3 regions of the Cytobacillus dafuensis genome follow, and region 2 is predicted to be linked to each of the others. Evidence: riboswitches for the same ligand, from Rfam matches in the RefSeq annotation. Region 2 holds a riboswitch; each other region holds the start of a gene.
The links. A riboswitch is a leader RNA that binds a small molecule or an ion and turns the genes downstream of it on or off. The one in region 2 is predicted to bind glycine.
Positions count from the first base shown of each region.

Region 1 (5,605 bases), 1.5 Mb from region 2:
TGGTTTATTGTGCTTTTCATATAAACGAATAGAGCCGGCTAAGTTTTTCGTTGACTCAAAAATTTGGTGGAGGCGAGGGGATCCAAAGTGAATGGTCTCCCCTTTCATTTGATCAGAAACAAGATGTGGATTTGTAATCAATGTGAGCTGCATTGGATTAGGTACTCCACCAGTTTTTTCTAAATAATGCCAGTAAAAAGGCCTATTCATCAGCTCTTTATCTAGTTCAATTGTAAGCTGTACAGTTAAATAGCCTTGCCCGTTTTGAATGATTTCGCATCCGTTCGCATAGAAATATTTCTCGAGGAAATTATGAATTTCCTGTTGCTGCATTTCTCTCACCTTCCCGTATTTCTTCAGCAAACTGAATCATCGCTGTTAAATTCTCCATTTTGATTCTCATTTCTCCTTCTGAAGCTGATTTGCCAAAAATATCAACTAGATGATCCTCTACATTACCAAAATCCAGTTTTGTCAGAATATCATCTAAATCGCCAATTACTTTTTCAAATAGATGAATTTTTTCATATAAAAGTTTTAAAATATGCTCTTCAACAGTATCCTTTATGGCAAAATTATAGATCATAACGTCTTTCTCCTGTCCGAGGCGATGTATACGACCGATTCTCTGCTCAAGCCTCATTGGATTCCATGGCAGATCAAAATTGATAATATGATTACAAAATTGAAGATTAATACCTTCACCGCCTGCTTCAGTAGCAATAAGGACTTGGGCGTTTTTTTGGAAAAGCTCCCTCATCCAGTCCTTTTTCCCTCGTTTGAAACCTCCTCTAAATGGAACGGATGTAATTCCGTATTGTTTGAGGAACCATTGCAAATACATCTGCGTTGCCCTATATTCTGTAAAAATGATCACTTTATCATTGATTTGCTGAATTAATTCAAGTGCTTTTTCGGCTTTTGAATTTTGCTGAACAGCTTCCACCTTAGAGATTAAAGCTTGAATATGGTCTTGGAAATCTTTTGAGGGCTCAACTTGTTTTTCTAGCATATTTTTAAGAGTGAAATAGACCGCTTCTCGGCTGCTGCATGCTTCACGCTGAAGTGTCATAACAGAAAATTGGCTAGAGCTTAACCAATCACCTTCCCTGCGAAGGCTGCTGACTGCATCGTAAAGGTCTCTTTCTTCTATATTGAATTCTATTGGAATGGTTTCGACCTTTCGCTTCGTCCATTCAATACCTGTATCAGCTCTTCTGTTTCGGATCATAACTTTATTGACAAGCTCTTTTAAATGTTCATGATCATTCAAGTCACGGGAATCTTTATTGTATTTTTGATAAAAAGCTGACTCATTTCCTAAATGCCCGGGCTTTAATAAAGAAACTAAATTAAAGATTTCGCTAATGCGGTTTTGAATGGGAGTAGCAGTTAAGAGCAAACAGAATTTCTTTTTTAAATTTTGAACAAACTCATAGTTTTTCGTTTTATTATTTTTAAGCTTATGTGCTTCATCAATAATGATTAAGTCATAATCCTGCTTGTATATGATATCTCTATGAGGATTACGTTTTGCGGTATCAATGGATGAAACGACCACATCACACTGCTCCCATACATAGCTTTTACGTTGTGTTACTGCAGGGATGAAGAATTTAGTGTTCAGCTCAATTGCCCATTGGGTAACAAGGGAGGCTGGCACAAGAATGAGCACTTTTTTAACTAATCCTCGAATCATATATTCCTTTAATATCAATCCTGCTTCAATTGTTTTCCCTAATCCAACTTCATCAGCAAGAATAGCTTTTCCATTCATACTTTCTACAACCTGCTTGGCAACTTCAAGTTGATGTGGCAATGGGGTAAGGCCTGAAAGATGTTTTGGAGCTTGCAATCCTTCAAAATCAGGAATGGTGGTATGAGTTTCTACTTCTACTGCTAATTTATATAGCTCCCAGTTCCCCCAAGGTCCGTCATTTTCAATTCTAGTTAAAAACTCCTCCTGCCAAGAGGAATCAAATTCAATCCGCACTGTCATTAAAAACAGCTCCTTTAAAAAATTGGAAGTATTCGTTTTGTAGTTAGAATCAGATTACCCATTGCCCAAATGACCTTCTAATGGTAGGATAAGAATAGCTTTGAAAGTTTTGAAATTTGCCACAATCATTTAGTTTATCGAAATATATTTTTATTGATTTTCAAATTTGGTTTCGAGTTGAAAGGTGAAAGCTAGCTAACTCATATTCATGCAAATTGACGGTCAAGACGCCATTTTGTTTAGTATGAACCAACTTGAAAAATTTTATAAATACGGATGACAATAAGGGGAGAGACTACTTTTGTGGCGCCGAAGGAGCAAGCAATGGATTTGTGAATCTCTCAGGCAAAAGAACCCTTATTTGACGTAACTCTGGAGAGCGCTCTATTATTTTGGAGCCACCAAAGGGGAAAACCGTTATTCGGTAAACTTTCAGGTGCAAGGACAGGGATCTTCTTGAAATATAGGGGATTTTCTGTCCTTTTTTTGTTCAAATTTCAAGCTTTTAATAAATATTATAAGGGGGACAAGTGGATGTCACAGTTAAAACGTACACCGTTATACGATGTTTACAAGGACTATGGCGCAAAGACAATTGATTTTGGCGGCTGGGATCTGCCAGTTCAATTTTCTAGCATTAAAGAAGAGCATGAAGCAGTCCGTACTAAAGCTGGTTTGTTTGATGTATCCCATATGGGTGAAATTGAAGTAAAGGGGCCTGATAGCCTTTCCTATCTTCAAAAAATGATGACAAATGATATCTCAAAATTGAAAGATTTTGGTGCCCAGTACACTGCTATGTGTTATGAAAATGGCGGAACTGTTGATGATTTACTTGTCTATAAATTTACAGATGATCATTTTTTACTTGTTGTAAATGCATCTAATATTGAAAAAGATTACAAATGGCTTGCTGATCATCTTGAGGGTAATGTAGAAATTAAAAATCTTTCTGATCAGACAGCACAAGTTGCCATCCAAGGTCCATTGGCAGAGAGTGTATTGCAAAAGCTTGCTAGTAATACAAATCTATCAGATATTGGCTTTTTTAAATTCCAAAATGATGTTGATTTAAATGGTAAAAAAGCCCTTGTTTCTAGAACTGGCTATACAGGGGAAGACGGGTTTGAAGTATATTGCGATGCTAATGATGTAGTTTCAATTTGGAAGGATATTTTAGAAGCTGGTAAAGAAGAAGGTGCTATTCCTTGTGGATTAGGTGCTCGCGATACATTGCGTTTTGAGGCTAACTTGGTTCTTTATGGTCAAGAGCTTTCTCCAGAAATTTCACCGTTAGAAGCTGGCATTGGCTTTGCAGTGAAAGTAAATAAAGAAGCTGATTTTATTGGAAAAGAAGTGCTATTAAAGCAAAAAGAAGATGGACTTTCAAGAAAATTAGTTGGTATCGAAATGATTGACCGCGGAATTCCACGTCATGGCTACCTGGTTTTTAAGGGTGAAGAGCAAATCGGAGAAGTGACAACAGGTACACAATCGCCAACATTAAAGAAAAATATTGGCCTAGCTTTACTATCTATTGAAAATACTGCTGTTGGTACAGAAGTAGAAGTTGAAATTCGTGGAAAGCGCCTTAAGGCAGTAGTGGCAGCTACGCCATTTTATAAAAGAGAGAAAAAATAGGAGGGGAGACTTAAATGATGAAACATCGCTATTTACCGATGACTGAGACGGATAAGAAAGAAATGCTCGCAACCATCGGTGTAAACTCAATCGATGAATTATTCAGTGATATTCCTGAAAGTGTTAGATTTAAAGGGGAATATAATATTAAACCAGCTGCAACCGAAACAGCATTGATGAAAGAGCTTACTAAAATGGCTCAGAAGAATGCAGATCTTAAAAGCAACACTTCTTTTTTAGGAGCAGGGGTTTATGATCATTACATGCCTGTCATCGTTGATCATGTAATATCCCGTTCAGAATTCTATACAGCATATACACCGTATCAGCCGGAAATTTCTCAAGGGGAGCTTCAAGCGATCTTTGAATTCCAGACAATGATTTGTGAACTAACGGGTATGGATGTTGCAAACTCTTCCATGTATGACGGTGGCACAGCGTTGGCAGAAGCTGCAATGCTAAGTGCAGGCCAAACTCGCCGCAAAAAAGTTCTTATTTCAAGTGCAGTTCATCCTGAATCCAAAGATGTTGTGAAAACATATGCAAAAGGCCAGTATATCGAGGTTATTGAAATTCCGCATAATGATGGGGTTACCGATCTAGAAGCACTGAAAGAAATGATAAGTGATGATATTGCTGCTGTTATTGTTCAATATCCAAACTTTTTTGGCAGAATTGAACCATTAAAAGAGCTGGAAGAAATCATCCATGCGCAAAAATCTATGTTCGTTGTTTCAAGCAATCCGCTTTCACTTGGAGCTTTAACACCTCCTGGGAAACTCGGTGCTGATATTGTGGCAGGGGATGCACAGCCTTTTGGCATTCCAACTGCATTTGGCGGACCGCACTGTGGTTATTTTGCTGTAACGAATAAATTGGTGAGAAAAGTTCCTGGACGCCTTGTTGGACAAACTGTAGATGAAGAAGGACGCAGAGGCTTTGTATTAACGCTTCAAGCGCGTGAGCAGCATATTCGCCGTGACAAAGCGACTTCAAATATTTGTTCCAACCAAGCATTGAATGCACTTGCAGCATCAGTAGCCATGACAGCTCTTGGTAAAAAAGGTGTTAAGGAAATGGCACTTGCTAACATTCAAAAATCAAATTATGCGAAAAAGCTTTTTAAAGAAAATGGCTTTGAGCTTGCATTTGAAGGGCCTTCCTTTAATGAATTTGTTATTAAATTGAATAAGCCTGTTAAAGAAGTGAATCAGAAGCTTCTTGAAAAAGGCATTATTGGCGGATTCGATTTAGGACGCGATTTTTCAGATTTGAAAAACCATATGCTTGTTGCTGTAACAGAGCTAAGAACGAAAGAAGAAATCGATACATTTGTTAAAGAAATGGGGGAGTACCATGCATAAGGACGATCAGGCACTCATTTTTGAATTAAGCACACCTGGCCGCATCGGTTATAGTCTCCCGGAAATGGATGTTCCGGAAACTGATATTAATGAACTGATCCCTGCAGGTTATTTAAGGGAAGAAGAGGCAGAGCTTCCAGAAGTAGCAGAGCTCGATATTATGCGCCATTACACAGCGCTTTCCAATAGGAACCATGGTGTTGACTCAGGCTTTTATCCGCTTGGTTCTTGTACAATGAAATATAATCCAAAAATCAATGAAAATGTTGCACGTTTCCCTGGATTCGCTCATGTTCATCCATTACAGGATGAAAGCTCTGTTCAAGGTGCTATGGAGCTTATGTACGATTTACAAGAGCATTTAATTGAAATCACGGGTATGGATCAAGTTACTCTACAACCTGCTGCTGGTGCACATGGAGAATGGACAGCTTTAATGATGGTTCGTGCCTTCCATGAAGCAAACGGAGATCTCAAACGTACAAAGGTAATTGTCCCTGATTCTGCACATGGAACGAACCCTGCTTCAGCTACAGTAGCAGGATTTGAAACCATCACGGTAAAATCTGATGACAATGGTCTTGTAGATTTAGATGATTTA
Region 1 covers NZ_CP042593.1:3,333,364-3,338,968, reverse strand. The annotation lists gene FSZ17_RS15925 (YqhG family protein) at 1-333, opposite strand, end outside; gene FSZ17_RS15920 (DEAD/DEAH box helicase) at 311-1,999, opposite strand; glycine riboswitch at 2,276-2,366, shown strand; gene gcvT (glycine cleavage system aminomethyltransferase GcvT) at 2,534-3,640, shown strand; gene gcvPA (aminomethyl-transferring glycine dehydrogenase subunit GcvPA) at 3,658-5,004, shown strand; gene gcvPB (aminomethyl-transferring glycine dehydrogenase subunit GcvPB) at 4,997-5,605, shown strand, end outside.
Region 1: linked by a shared signal. The riboswitch ahead of gcvT (glycine cleavage system aminomethyltransferase GcvT) and the one ahead of FSZ17_RS22825 (phosphoglycerate dehydrogenase) in region 2 are both predicted to bind glycine.

Region 2 (5,605 bases):
TGGAAGCCGTGTTAAATGAGAGTGGATAGTTTCTGAAAGACCTGCAGCTGCAAAGGGCAATTGCTTTGTCAGCATTTCGTAGAAAATAATCCCTAGTGTATAAAGGTTAGCGCGGGAATCCGCATGGACATTCATTCTCCCTGTTAATTCAGGTGAGATATAAGCAATTTCCCAAGCAGGAAGTATTTTATTCATTCGGTTACTTTTTAAAGTTTTCCCTTTTATTATAGAATTGAAAATTCCTAATAAGAATACTTGTTGTTTTTCAGTATTGACCATGAAATTATACGGGTTTAAATGAAGAAACATAAAGTCTTTATCATGAGTATTTTCGACAATTTCACATAATTGAATAGCTAAAACAAAAAATTCTTTTAATGAATAGGTTTGTGTATATACATATTTTTTAAAAGGGACACCTCTAAACGGTTCATAAACAGGAAAAATCTCATTGTTTTTTTTCTCTAGTCGCATAGGTGGGACAATACTTGGATGATTCATTTCAGAAATCAATTCAGCTTCTTTCTGTAAATGTTCAAAATCATATGAAGATAAGAGAGAAGGCTCAATTACTTTTTGAATAATGACATAATGGTGATCTATGGAGGAAAAGCCCATGTAATATTTTGCGAATTGGTCAGCATCTTTTTGTTTTAATCGCTTATATCCAGATAGATTTATCAATTTCCTCATCCTTTGGCAAAACTTTAATAAAACTTAAAGTGAATTTATACAGTTCTTATAGTATATATACTAATCTATTTTTAATATAAATTAGATATTGGAGGTCAATATGAAGGAAAAGTATTTGTATGATCGAAAGCCTTCTACTGAGAAATTGAATCAGGTAAACCTAGATAAAGAATGGCTATCCCTTATCATCAAAGCAAAAGCATTAGGTATTTCCTTATCGGAAATAAAAGAAATTTTAAGAAATCACTCCTCAGTTATTCAAAAGCATCGTTAAACTTATAGCCTATTCCTCTCACGGTTTGCACATATTTAGGTTTTGCAGGTTCTGTCTCAATTTTTTTTCTTAAGTTACTAACATGTACCATCACGGTTCGATTATCTCCGAGACTATCCTCACCCCAAATGAGCTGAAAAAGTTGTTCGACACTATATACTCTGCCAGCATTCCTAGCTAAAACGCATAATAATTGATATTCTTTAGCAGGTAAGGTGACTTTTTCTCTTCCTCTTTTTACGACACACTTCTCCATATCAATAGTCAAGTCGGGAAAATGGAGAATGGGGTTTTCCCGAGTTTGCTGTTCTTCACTATTATCAAAACGGCTTTGCCTAGCTCTTCTTAATAATGCTTTTATTTTTGCTACTAACACAGCTGGACTAAAAGGTTTAGTTATATAATCATCTCCGCCGATTCGTAAGCCTAAGATTTTATCGATATCATCTTCTTTCGCACTCAAAAACAAAATAGGAATATTTGATTTTTTTCGTATGGACTGACATGTTTCAAAACCATCCATTCCTGGCATCATTACATCTAATAAAACTAAGTCAAAATCATGCTCCTCAAAAAGAGTAAGTGCCTTCTCACCGCTCTCTGCCATAATTACTATATAGCCTTCATTATTTAAATAAAGATTCAAGACCTCCCTGATATCCTGATCATCATCAACGACTAATACTTTCTCTGCTCTCATAAACATCCCCCTAAGAGTAACCTTTTTACTCCTTTCACTTTTTAATAAAAATAAATGAAATATGCAGTCCCTTTCATCTTATATTACTATAAAAATACCAAATACTCCCTAAATTTCTAATAGATAAAAAATAATCAAGTGCCGAGTATCATTCCGATAATACCTGTCATAATGACAAAAAAAAAGCCGCAATCTTAGAGATACCGCCAATTTACCTGAAATGCTCAAAGCAATTGGCGTTGTGATGGAAAAGGGACAATTTGCGAGCGGGGATAAACGAATTAATTATTTGAAAATTTTAGGTTGAAGGTTGATAGAGGATCTGATAAGATAAAACAAATGAAAAGACTATGTGTGACTGGCGAAAACGGATAACCGTGGGGGAGCACATAGTGTCGAGTAGCCGTTCGCCTGGGCAGAGGTAAGGAAAGTTTTCCTTGCCTCTTTATGTTTATAAGGGGGATCGTGGAGGCGAATCAATACAATATATTTATTTGGATATTCCGCTAACTAAAAACTAAATAATAGATGCTATGATTGTTATGGATCACACTATAACAGGAGCAGCTTCTGGAGAGAATGCAGTTTAACAGCAGCGCCGAAGGGTTCAAAATCTCAGGCAAAAGGACAGAAGAGAGACAAATATTAATACCTATTTGTTTTTTTGACGTCTAAAGAGATTGGAGAACACCAGTCTCTTTTTTTACACTTTAAGAAAGTATAAATTGCCAGCGCAGAAGGTGATCCGACGCAGTTCCCAATTTTAGGAATTAAGTACGACGGACAGGATGTCCTAGTCGGGCGAATGCCACAGGACGTGGCATGTATGAGCGCGATAAGTGCAACTACGCCTCTGTCTTCGCCTTTCCAAGGCTCGCCAATCAGCGAGTTTTCTTTAGTAGATATAAAAAACTATTATATTTAAAGAGGAGAAAACGAAAATGAACACAGTGACTGAAATAAAAGTAAAAACAATAAAAACGTTAAATAATATTGCAGAAAACGGATTGAATGTATTTAATAAAGATCAATATACAATCGACAATGTCAGTGAAAACCCTGATGCTATTGTTGTTCGCAGTTTTAATATGCATACAATTGAGTTCGGCAATCATTTAAAGGCCATAGCACGCGCTGGAGCGGGTGTCAATAATATTCCAGTCGACAAATGCACAGAACGTGGAATTGTAGTTTTTAATACCCCTGGAGCGAATGCGAACGCAGTAAAAGAACTTGTGTTAACTACATTAATGGCTTCATCTCGTAATCTTTTTGCTGGTGTTGGCTGGGTAAAGACATTAGAAGATGAAGGAGAACAAATTCCTAAGCTTGTAGAAGCAGGAAAGAAACAATTTGTTGGAAAAGAAATTAAGGGGAAAACTCTCGGTGTAATCGGTTTAGGTGCAATTGGTGCGCTTGTAGCGAATGATGCGCTCGATTTAGACATGGATGTGATTGGGTTTGACCCGTTTATCTCTGTTGATACAGCTTGGAACTTGTCCCGCAATGTACAGCGCGCTTTGACGATTGAACAGTTGTTTGCTAACTCTGATTATATCACTGTACATGTTCCGCTAACCGATGATACAAGAGGAATGTTCAATGAAGCATCCTTTAGCATCATGAAACCAGGTGTTCATATTTTGAACTTCTCTCGTGGTGAGCTTGTGAATGAAAAGGATATGGCGGTTGCACTTGAAAGTGGAAAAGTAGGGCAGTATATAACGGACTTCCCGAATGAGAATGTGTTAAAAATGAAAAATGCCGTTCCAATCCCTCATCTTGGTGCTTCTACGATAGAGTCAGAGGAAAACTGTGCCATCATGGCGGCTCGTCAGGTAAGGGAATTTCTTGAAACAGGTAATATTAAAAACTCAGTAAATTTTCCAAACGCTTCCATCCCTTATACAGGAAAGCGTCGTTTGACAGCTTTCCACCAAAATGTTCCAAACATGGTTGGCAAGATCACATCTGCTATATCAAACTATCAATTGAACATCGCTGACATGGTTAACAGGAGCCGAGGGGATTACGCCTATACGATCATTGACATTGATAATAAAGTAAACGGCGATATCATTCCTAGTTTGGAGGAAAAAATCAACGAGATCGAGGGTATTATAACAATTCGTATGATTTAAATAAAGTGATCGTCAGAACCGTTCTAAAACATTCAAAAGGGACGAGGTTCCTCGTCCTTTTACTCTTATTTTGTACGTTAAAGAAAGTATAAATTGCCAGCGCAGAAGTCTGGCTATTTGTATCGTAATCCTTTACCGTCCCAACCCCATATATTTTAATAGAAGAATAATATAATTATTATATTGAAGCAGGGAAATAAAAAGAAAAAGCAAATGGACTCGGCAATTGATAAAAGATTCTCGAATCCATTTGCTTTTCATTATTTCTCTCAGTTAACCGCGTTTGAAGACTGTAAGTAATATACAGGTTAATCCCCTTTCTTAAAATCTAAGATTCGTAACACAAAATTTAATGGAACGTTTTACATAAAGCGAACCAATGATTAAAAAGATTGAAACAACAAGTGAGACAGGAATACTTAAAGCGACAGGAAGATCAATGCCATGCCAAATACTCATTTTAATTTGTTCAAAGCCGACTGTTCGTAATATGCCAGCAAGTACTGAGATTAACGCACTCAAAATCAGTCCAGCGTATAGGACGGATAGGACAGGGATTGTTAACGAGCACAAAAAGGTCCGTATCATTTTTTTTATTTTCATTCCTTTTCACTCCTTATGATATGCTGTACTTTAGCGTCTGGAGAGATTGTATAGCTTTCTTTATAATAAAGTGTTTGGATATGACAATTTTTTCCGATTGCTACAACATCCCCTTCGACAATTTCCGCATCTGTATAGGAAAGCTGCAGGTTTTTCCCTTTAATATATTTGCAAGTCAGCTTTTTTTTAAATAAAGATAAAGATATCTTATCCTTTTCTACACATGCTTCATCCGTGATAAGCCTTTCGATTTTACTTTCACCTGACAATTTTAACTGAAAGTGATTTGCCTGTATTTCCTTCGCAAGAACAAATCCGATGGAATCAAATTGTTCGGCATGAAGAATTTGTTCGATTGTCAGCTTTCCTGTACTGGTAATTTTGGTTGTTTGAACAGTCCTCATCTTTAAATTACCTGCATTCGAAATTTCTTTAACCTCACAACGGTCTTTTATGACACATGATCCAGTATTTTTTAAAACATCTGCTATAACATGAGCATGAAAAGAACTATGTCCATGAGTAGAGATTTCTTTTAAGCGTACTTCTTGGTATAAAGCAACGGAGCCACGAATTTTTAATACTTCACATTCTGAAGCTAATTCTTTGATATTGCCATTTGTAAGGGTTATACTGCGTAGCTTTTGAGCTTGTTCAATTATCATTCATAAACACCACCATATTTTAATTAATATATATTTTAATTACTAAAACATATATTAATTAAAATATATTCATCCTTATTTTGTCAAGAACAAAAAATTATGCCGTATTTGGACAATAAAAAAAGGATTTCAACTTTATGAAATCCTTAAAAAATTGTACTCATTAACTTATTCACATCTATTAATACTTTCGCTATATCTGTTAGCTTTTCTTGTGAAAATTTTAAAAATAATTCTTCGACCTTAACTTCACCACTATTCGTTAAGATCATTTTCACGACTCGTCGGTCTTCACTTTCTCTTACCCGTTGTACTAAATTCAATTTTTCTAGTTTGTCGCACATCGATGTAACAGCTCCAGGGGTTACATTGAAAAAATCAGCAATTTCAGTTGCTTTCATTCCCTCATTGAATTTCAGCTGAAGAAGAAGAATAAGCTGGCTTTGGGATAGCGACTCTCCTTCAGAGAGCAGATTTACAAACATCTTAGACTTCTGTTGTATTTCAAGCATTTCTCTCATAATGATTT
Region 2 covers NZ_CP042593.1:4,818,228-4,823,832, reverse strand. The annotation lists gene FSZ17_RS22840 (AAA family ATPase) at 1-684, opposite strand, end outside; gene FSZ17_RS22835 (MerR family DNA-binding protein) at 794-967, shown strand; gene FSZ17_RS22830 (response regulator transcription factor) at 948-1,667, opposite strand; ZMP/ZTP riboswitch at 2,012-2,091, shown strand; glycine riboswitch at 2,228-2,308, shown strand; gene FSZ17_RS22825 (phosphoglycerate dehydrogenase) at 2,609-3,808, shown strand; gene FSZ17_RS22820 (hypothetical protein) at 4,130-4,411, opposite strand; gene FSZ17_RS22815 (hypothetical protein) at 4,408-5,076, opposite strand; gene FSZ17_RS22810 (MarR family transcriptional regulator) at 5,223-5,605, opposite strand, start outside.

Region 3 (5,605 bases), 970 kb from region 2:
GGAAAAGTTAAACACAGTTATAGAAAGATATGCCGCTATTGCGCAAGAATTGAATCTATCAGAGGAAATTATTAATGACATTCTACAGGATCTACAAACAAGATTGACTGCAGACAAACGCAATCCTGACAAATTCATGGATTTAGTAAAAGCAAGTGGGGAGGACAATAACGCCAAATTAGTTGCTGCTTTTTTCCGGCAGCAAGGGGTGGAAGCCCATTATGTAAATCCTAAAGAAGCAGGACTTTTTGTAAGTGATGAACCAGGTAATGCTCAGGTTTTACCGGAATCATATGACAAGTTATTCTCGTTACGGGAACGTTCTGGGATTATTATTTTTCCTGGATTTTTTGGATACAGCAAAGAAGGTGAGGTATTCACTTTTTCACGTAGTGGTTCAGATATTACTGGTTCGATCCTGGCGAATGGACTTAAAGCCGAATTATATGAAAATTTTACAGATGTTGATGCTGTCTATTCTGTAAATCCATTTATCATCAACAGCCCGAAGGAAATTAAGGAATTAACGTATCGGGAAATGCGTGAGCTTTCCTATGCAGGTTTTACTGTCCTTCATGATGAAGCACTAGTTCCTGCGTTCCGTGCAGGAATTCCGGTACATATTAAGAACACAAATAATCCAAATGCACCAGGTACGAAAATCGTTTATGAAAGAGATAATACGAACGGTCCTGTCATTGGTATTGCTAGTGACAAAGGCTTTTGCAGCATTTATGTCAGTAAATACTTAATGAATAGAGAAATCGGCTTTGGACGGAGGCTTTTAGCTATACTAGAAAGCTATGGTCTTTCCTATGAGCATACTCCTTCTGGAATTGATGATATTTCAATCATTTTAAGAGAAAATCAGTTTACTCCTGGCATGGAAGAGGAAATCGTTGATCGCATAAAAACTGAGCTTGATTCAGACGAAGTGGTTATTGAACATAGCTTAGCTCTCATTATGGTTGTTGGAGAGGGGATGCGTCATAATATCGGTACAACGGCAAGAGCCTCTAAGGCATTGGCAAAAGCTAACGTTAACATCGAAATGATCAATCAAGGTTCATCTGAGGTCAGCATGATGTTCGGTGTTAAGGAAATAGATGAAAAACGAGCGGTTCAGGCACTTTATGAAGAGTTTTTTGCGGCAGTAGCAGTGTAATAATAGTAAAAAGAGTTGACGCACTCCTGCGTCAACTCTTTTTCTATATTGTTTTTTCAAAATTAATACGTTTATTAAGAGCATACATGATTGGCATTCCTACTATTAATACAACAAACTCACCGATTGCCGTTGTGAGCCATGTAAGCATGAATGGCAAGTCAAATGCTAGTTTAAGCTCAAAGGCGATAATCCACATCATGAACGTGAAAATGAGTGAGTTCACGATCATACGAACCCAGATGTTCTTAATATATCGGCAGCAAACAATCGTGATTAATAAAGAAATCAGCGTATGACCAACACCAAAAATAAGATCATATGCTTTCATTGGTGAAAATAATAGATTCGTTAAAAACACACCTAAAACCATGCCATATATATACTTCTTATTGAACACGACTAGGTGATTAAACATTTCGGATACACGGAATTGGACAGCCGTAAATCCAAATGGCTGGATAAGCATGGAAACAGCAATATATAAAGCCGCTAATATGCCATTTCCGACAAGTGTCCTTACTTTCATATTCAATTCTCTCCTTAGTTTTTTATCGTGGGATGGTTACGAACCACGTGAGCTCTTTGCCCAAAGCATATATATTAATATATTTTGAGGCTTTCGTCAATTATGCACAATATGTGAACAAGAACTAAAAATAAAGATTAAACCAATGTTCAAAGGTTGACATAAATATGCATAAGTTTTATTCTAAATTTAAAGAAAATTCAATATGGGCGGATGACGGTTGTGGGAGAGTGCATGATGACTAGCCACCGAAGGAGCAAGTTCCATTAAACACCCTTGGAACAAATCTCTCAGGTAGAGGAACCACAACGGGACGCGTCTCTGGAGAGCTCGTGCTATTCGTACGACACCAAAGGGGACCCTATTTGGGTTTAAACTCTCAGGTAAAAGGACAGAGAAAGGGTAAAGTAAGTTACCCTTTCTCTGTCCTTTTTTGGCTATTATGAAAGTTTAAGTTTATTAACGTACTAAAGTGAAAGTGTGAGTTCAATTAAATATCTTCTAATTAGATCGCTAAGAAAAACTAAGGCATTCGCTAAGTTTTCTTATGTAGATTTAAGGGAATGATGTCGATATTATTCAAAAGGGAATGTATGGACAAACTATTGATGTTAGATGAAACTGCTTAGTAATAGATGGGAAAGCGATACATGATTAATTATTAGGAATAGAGGTGTGGCAGATGGCAACAAAAGAAAAGGATAGCCGGGTAGTACTATTAATTTCGTGTCCGGAAAAGCCGGGAATAATATCAATTGTTTCTAATTTTCTATTAGAACATCATGCAAATATTGTCCACTTTGATCAGCATACAACAGATCCACATGCTGGAAGGTTTTTTATGCGAATAGAATTCGATTTGAAAGATTTTGAAACAGCTTTTGAAAAGCTTGAACAAGATTTATATGGGATAGCAGCAGAGCATTCGATGGAATGGCAGTTATGCAGCACAAAAAATAGAAAGAAAATGGCAATATTTGTTTCGAAAATGGATCATTGCCTTCTTGAACTTATTTGGCGGTGGAAGTCAAAGGAACTGCCAGTTGATATTCCACTAGTCATTAGCAATCACGCTAAATTAGCAGACGAAGTGGAAAGCTACGGGATTCCTTTTTATCATATCCCATTAACGCATGAAACGAAGGAAGAGGCCGAACAAAAAGCAATGGAATTAATGGAAGGGAAAGTAGACTTTATTGTTTTAGCAAGGTATATGCAAATTCTTTCCCCAAATTTTATAGCGAAATATCCTAATCAAATCATTAATATTCATCATTCCTTTTTGCCTGCTTTTGTCGGTGCAAACCCTTACGTAAGGGCATTTAATAGGGGAGTGAAGCTAATAGGTGCAACAGCTCATTATGTTACGAATGATCTGGATGAGGGGCCGATTATTCAACAAGATGTTATGCGTGTCAATCATCGCTATTCGGCTGATGAATTAAAAATTGCCGGAAGACATGTAGAAAGAAAGGTCCTCGCTGATGCAGTTGCATGGCATGTTGAAGACCGAGTCCTTGTTCATGGGAATAAGACAATCGTATTCGAATAGCAAATAGCCATAATGGGGATTCAGTTTTATATCGTAAATTATTGAGAGAGGGAGAATTTAAAATGACTAGAAAAAAAGTCACTTTATCAAGTTTAATTAGAAAAAATAAAGAGGAGCTTATGAGAGATCGAGGACAGCTTGAAGTAATTGAAAAGCGCATAGATGATAAACATACAACGTCTAAAAAAGTCGTACAAAGAGTTTGAATACAGGTAGGATTAGTGGATAAAGTGAAACTTCCATCAGTGGGGGGGCTTTCATCTCCCACTGATGGTTAGTTGCGGCCCACAGGAAGTGGGTCACGCAGACGTTGCCACACGATGTGGCGCTTTTAGTCTGTGTTCATTTTATGGGCCTTTACGGGCAGTTGATCCCCCGCTTAGGATTCTTTGATTCTCTCGCAAACTTGAAGTGGGGGTCTACTGCCCGTTAATCTGAGACAAATAAAAACTATAAAAATAATTGACAGATTTGTAAGGATTCGCTTATGATAAATATATAAATTGTATAGTTTCTCCTAAAGGGGAGTAGCTTTAACGATAAGGTCGTCACTTCGGAGTTCATAGCTCCCGGCTTTGTCGGCAACATTCCGTTGTTAGCAAGACCTTTACCTAAATAGGGTAGAGGTCTTTATTTTTTGTTTCTGACCTTTACCGCATTTTGGTAAAGGTTTTTTGTTGGCTTGAAAAAAATAGATGAACACCATGTTTTCTTAGCATTTTCAAGGAATGTGAACGCATAAGAAAAAAGGAGGGCAAGAAAGAACGAAGAAAAGGAAAATGTCCTTTATTCAGCTCGATTTGCACATAATTTAATTTAAAAATGGGGGTCAAACAATATGGATTTTTCGATACTTTTAGAATATGGATCGGTTTTATTAGTATTAATAGTTTTAGAAGGTCTTTTAGCAGCTGATAATGCATTGGTTTTAGCCATAATGGTTAAACATCTTCCGGAAGAGGAAAGAAAAAAAGCTTTATTTTACGGCCTTGCCGGAGCATTTGTATTCCGTTTCGCTTCTTTATTTGCGATATCATTTCTTGTTGATATTTGGCAGGTTCAAGCAATTGGTGCACTTTATCTATTATTTATTTCCTTTAACCATATCTTTAGAAAGGTATTAATAAAAAAGGATAAGGATAAAGAAGTTAATACAAAAGAGAAGAAAAAAGCAGGTTTTTGGGGAACTGTTTTTAAAGTGGAATTAGCTGATATTGCATTCGCTATTGACTCTATTTTAGCTGCAGTAGCTCTAGCAGTAGCACTTCCTGCTTCAGGCTTACCGAAAATTGGAGGTATGGATGGCGGGCAATTTCTCGTTATATTCGCAGGCGGATTTATTGGATTAATCATTATGCGTTTTGCAGCTAATTTCTTTGTTAAATTATTGCATACAAAGCCAGGCCTAGAAGTTGCCGCATTTCTTATTGTAGGTTGGGTCGGAGTAAAACTTGCAGTGACCACACTTTCACACCCGGCATTAGCGGTGCTGCCAGAATCATTTTCTCATTCGACTGAATGGAAAATTACATTCTATGTTGTGCTCATCCTTATCGGGGTAGTTGGATGGTTTTTCTCTCCAAAGAAGGATAATGAAGTAACTGTTGAAGATAAAGTGAGTTAATCAGGGTTATATGATTTAAGCATTTTACCCGCAAAAAAGCATGTTTATGAGACCACTATTTCGGAAAAATCCGTGGAGAGTGGTCTCAATGAGTGTTCATGAGACCACTATTTCGAGAAAAACCGTGAAGAGTAGTCTCAAAGAGCGTTTATGAGACCACTTTTTCGGAAAATTCCGTGGAGAGTGGTCACAAAGAGTGTTCATGAGACCACTTTTTCGGAAAAATCCGTGGAGAGTGGTCTCAAAGAGTGTTTATGAGACCACTTTTCCGGAAAAATCCGTGGAGATTGGTCACAAAGAGTGTTTATGAGACCACTTTTCCGAGAAAAACCGTGAAGAGTGGTCACAAAGAGTGTTTATGAGACCACTATTTCGAGAAAAACCGTGAAGAGTGGTCACAAAGAGTGTTTATGAGACCACTTTTCCGAGAAAAACCGTGGAGATTGGTCTCAAAGAGTGTTCATGAGACCACTATTTCGAGAAAAACCGTGAAGAGTAGTCTCAAAGAGCGTTTATGAGACCACTTTTTCGAGAAAAACCGTGAAGAGTGGTCACAAAGAGTGTTTATGAGACCACTTTTCCGAGAAAAACCGTGAAGAGTGGTCACAAAGAGTGTTTATGAGACCGCTTTTTCGAAAAAATCCGTGGAGAGTGGTCTCGAAGAGTGTTCATGAGACCGCTTTTCCGAGAAAATCCGTGAAGAGTGGTCACAAAGAGTGTTTATGAGACCACTTT
Region 3 covers NZ_CP042593.1:871,680-877,284, forward strand. The annotation lists gene FSZ17_RS04345 (aspartate kinase) at 1-1,165, shown strand, start outside; gene FSZ17_RS04350 (QueT transporter family protein) at 1,209-1,694, opposite strand; PreQ1 riboswitch class I at 1,703-1,747, opposite strand; glycine riboswitch at 1,908-2,010, shown strand; glycine riboswitch at 2,013-2,092, shown strand; gene purU (formyltetrahydrofolate deformylase) at 2,377-3,246, shown strand; gene FSZ17_RS04360 (FbpB family small basic protein) at 3,309-3,452, shown strand; gene FSZ17_RS04365 (TerC family protein) at 4,085-4,870, shown strand.
Region 3: linked by a shared signal. The riboswitch ahead of purU (formyltetrahydrofolate deformylase) and the one ahead of FSZ17_RS22825 (phosphoglycerate dehydrogenase) in region 2 are both predicted to bind glycine.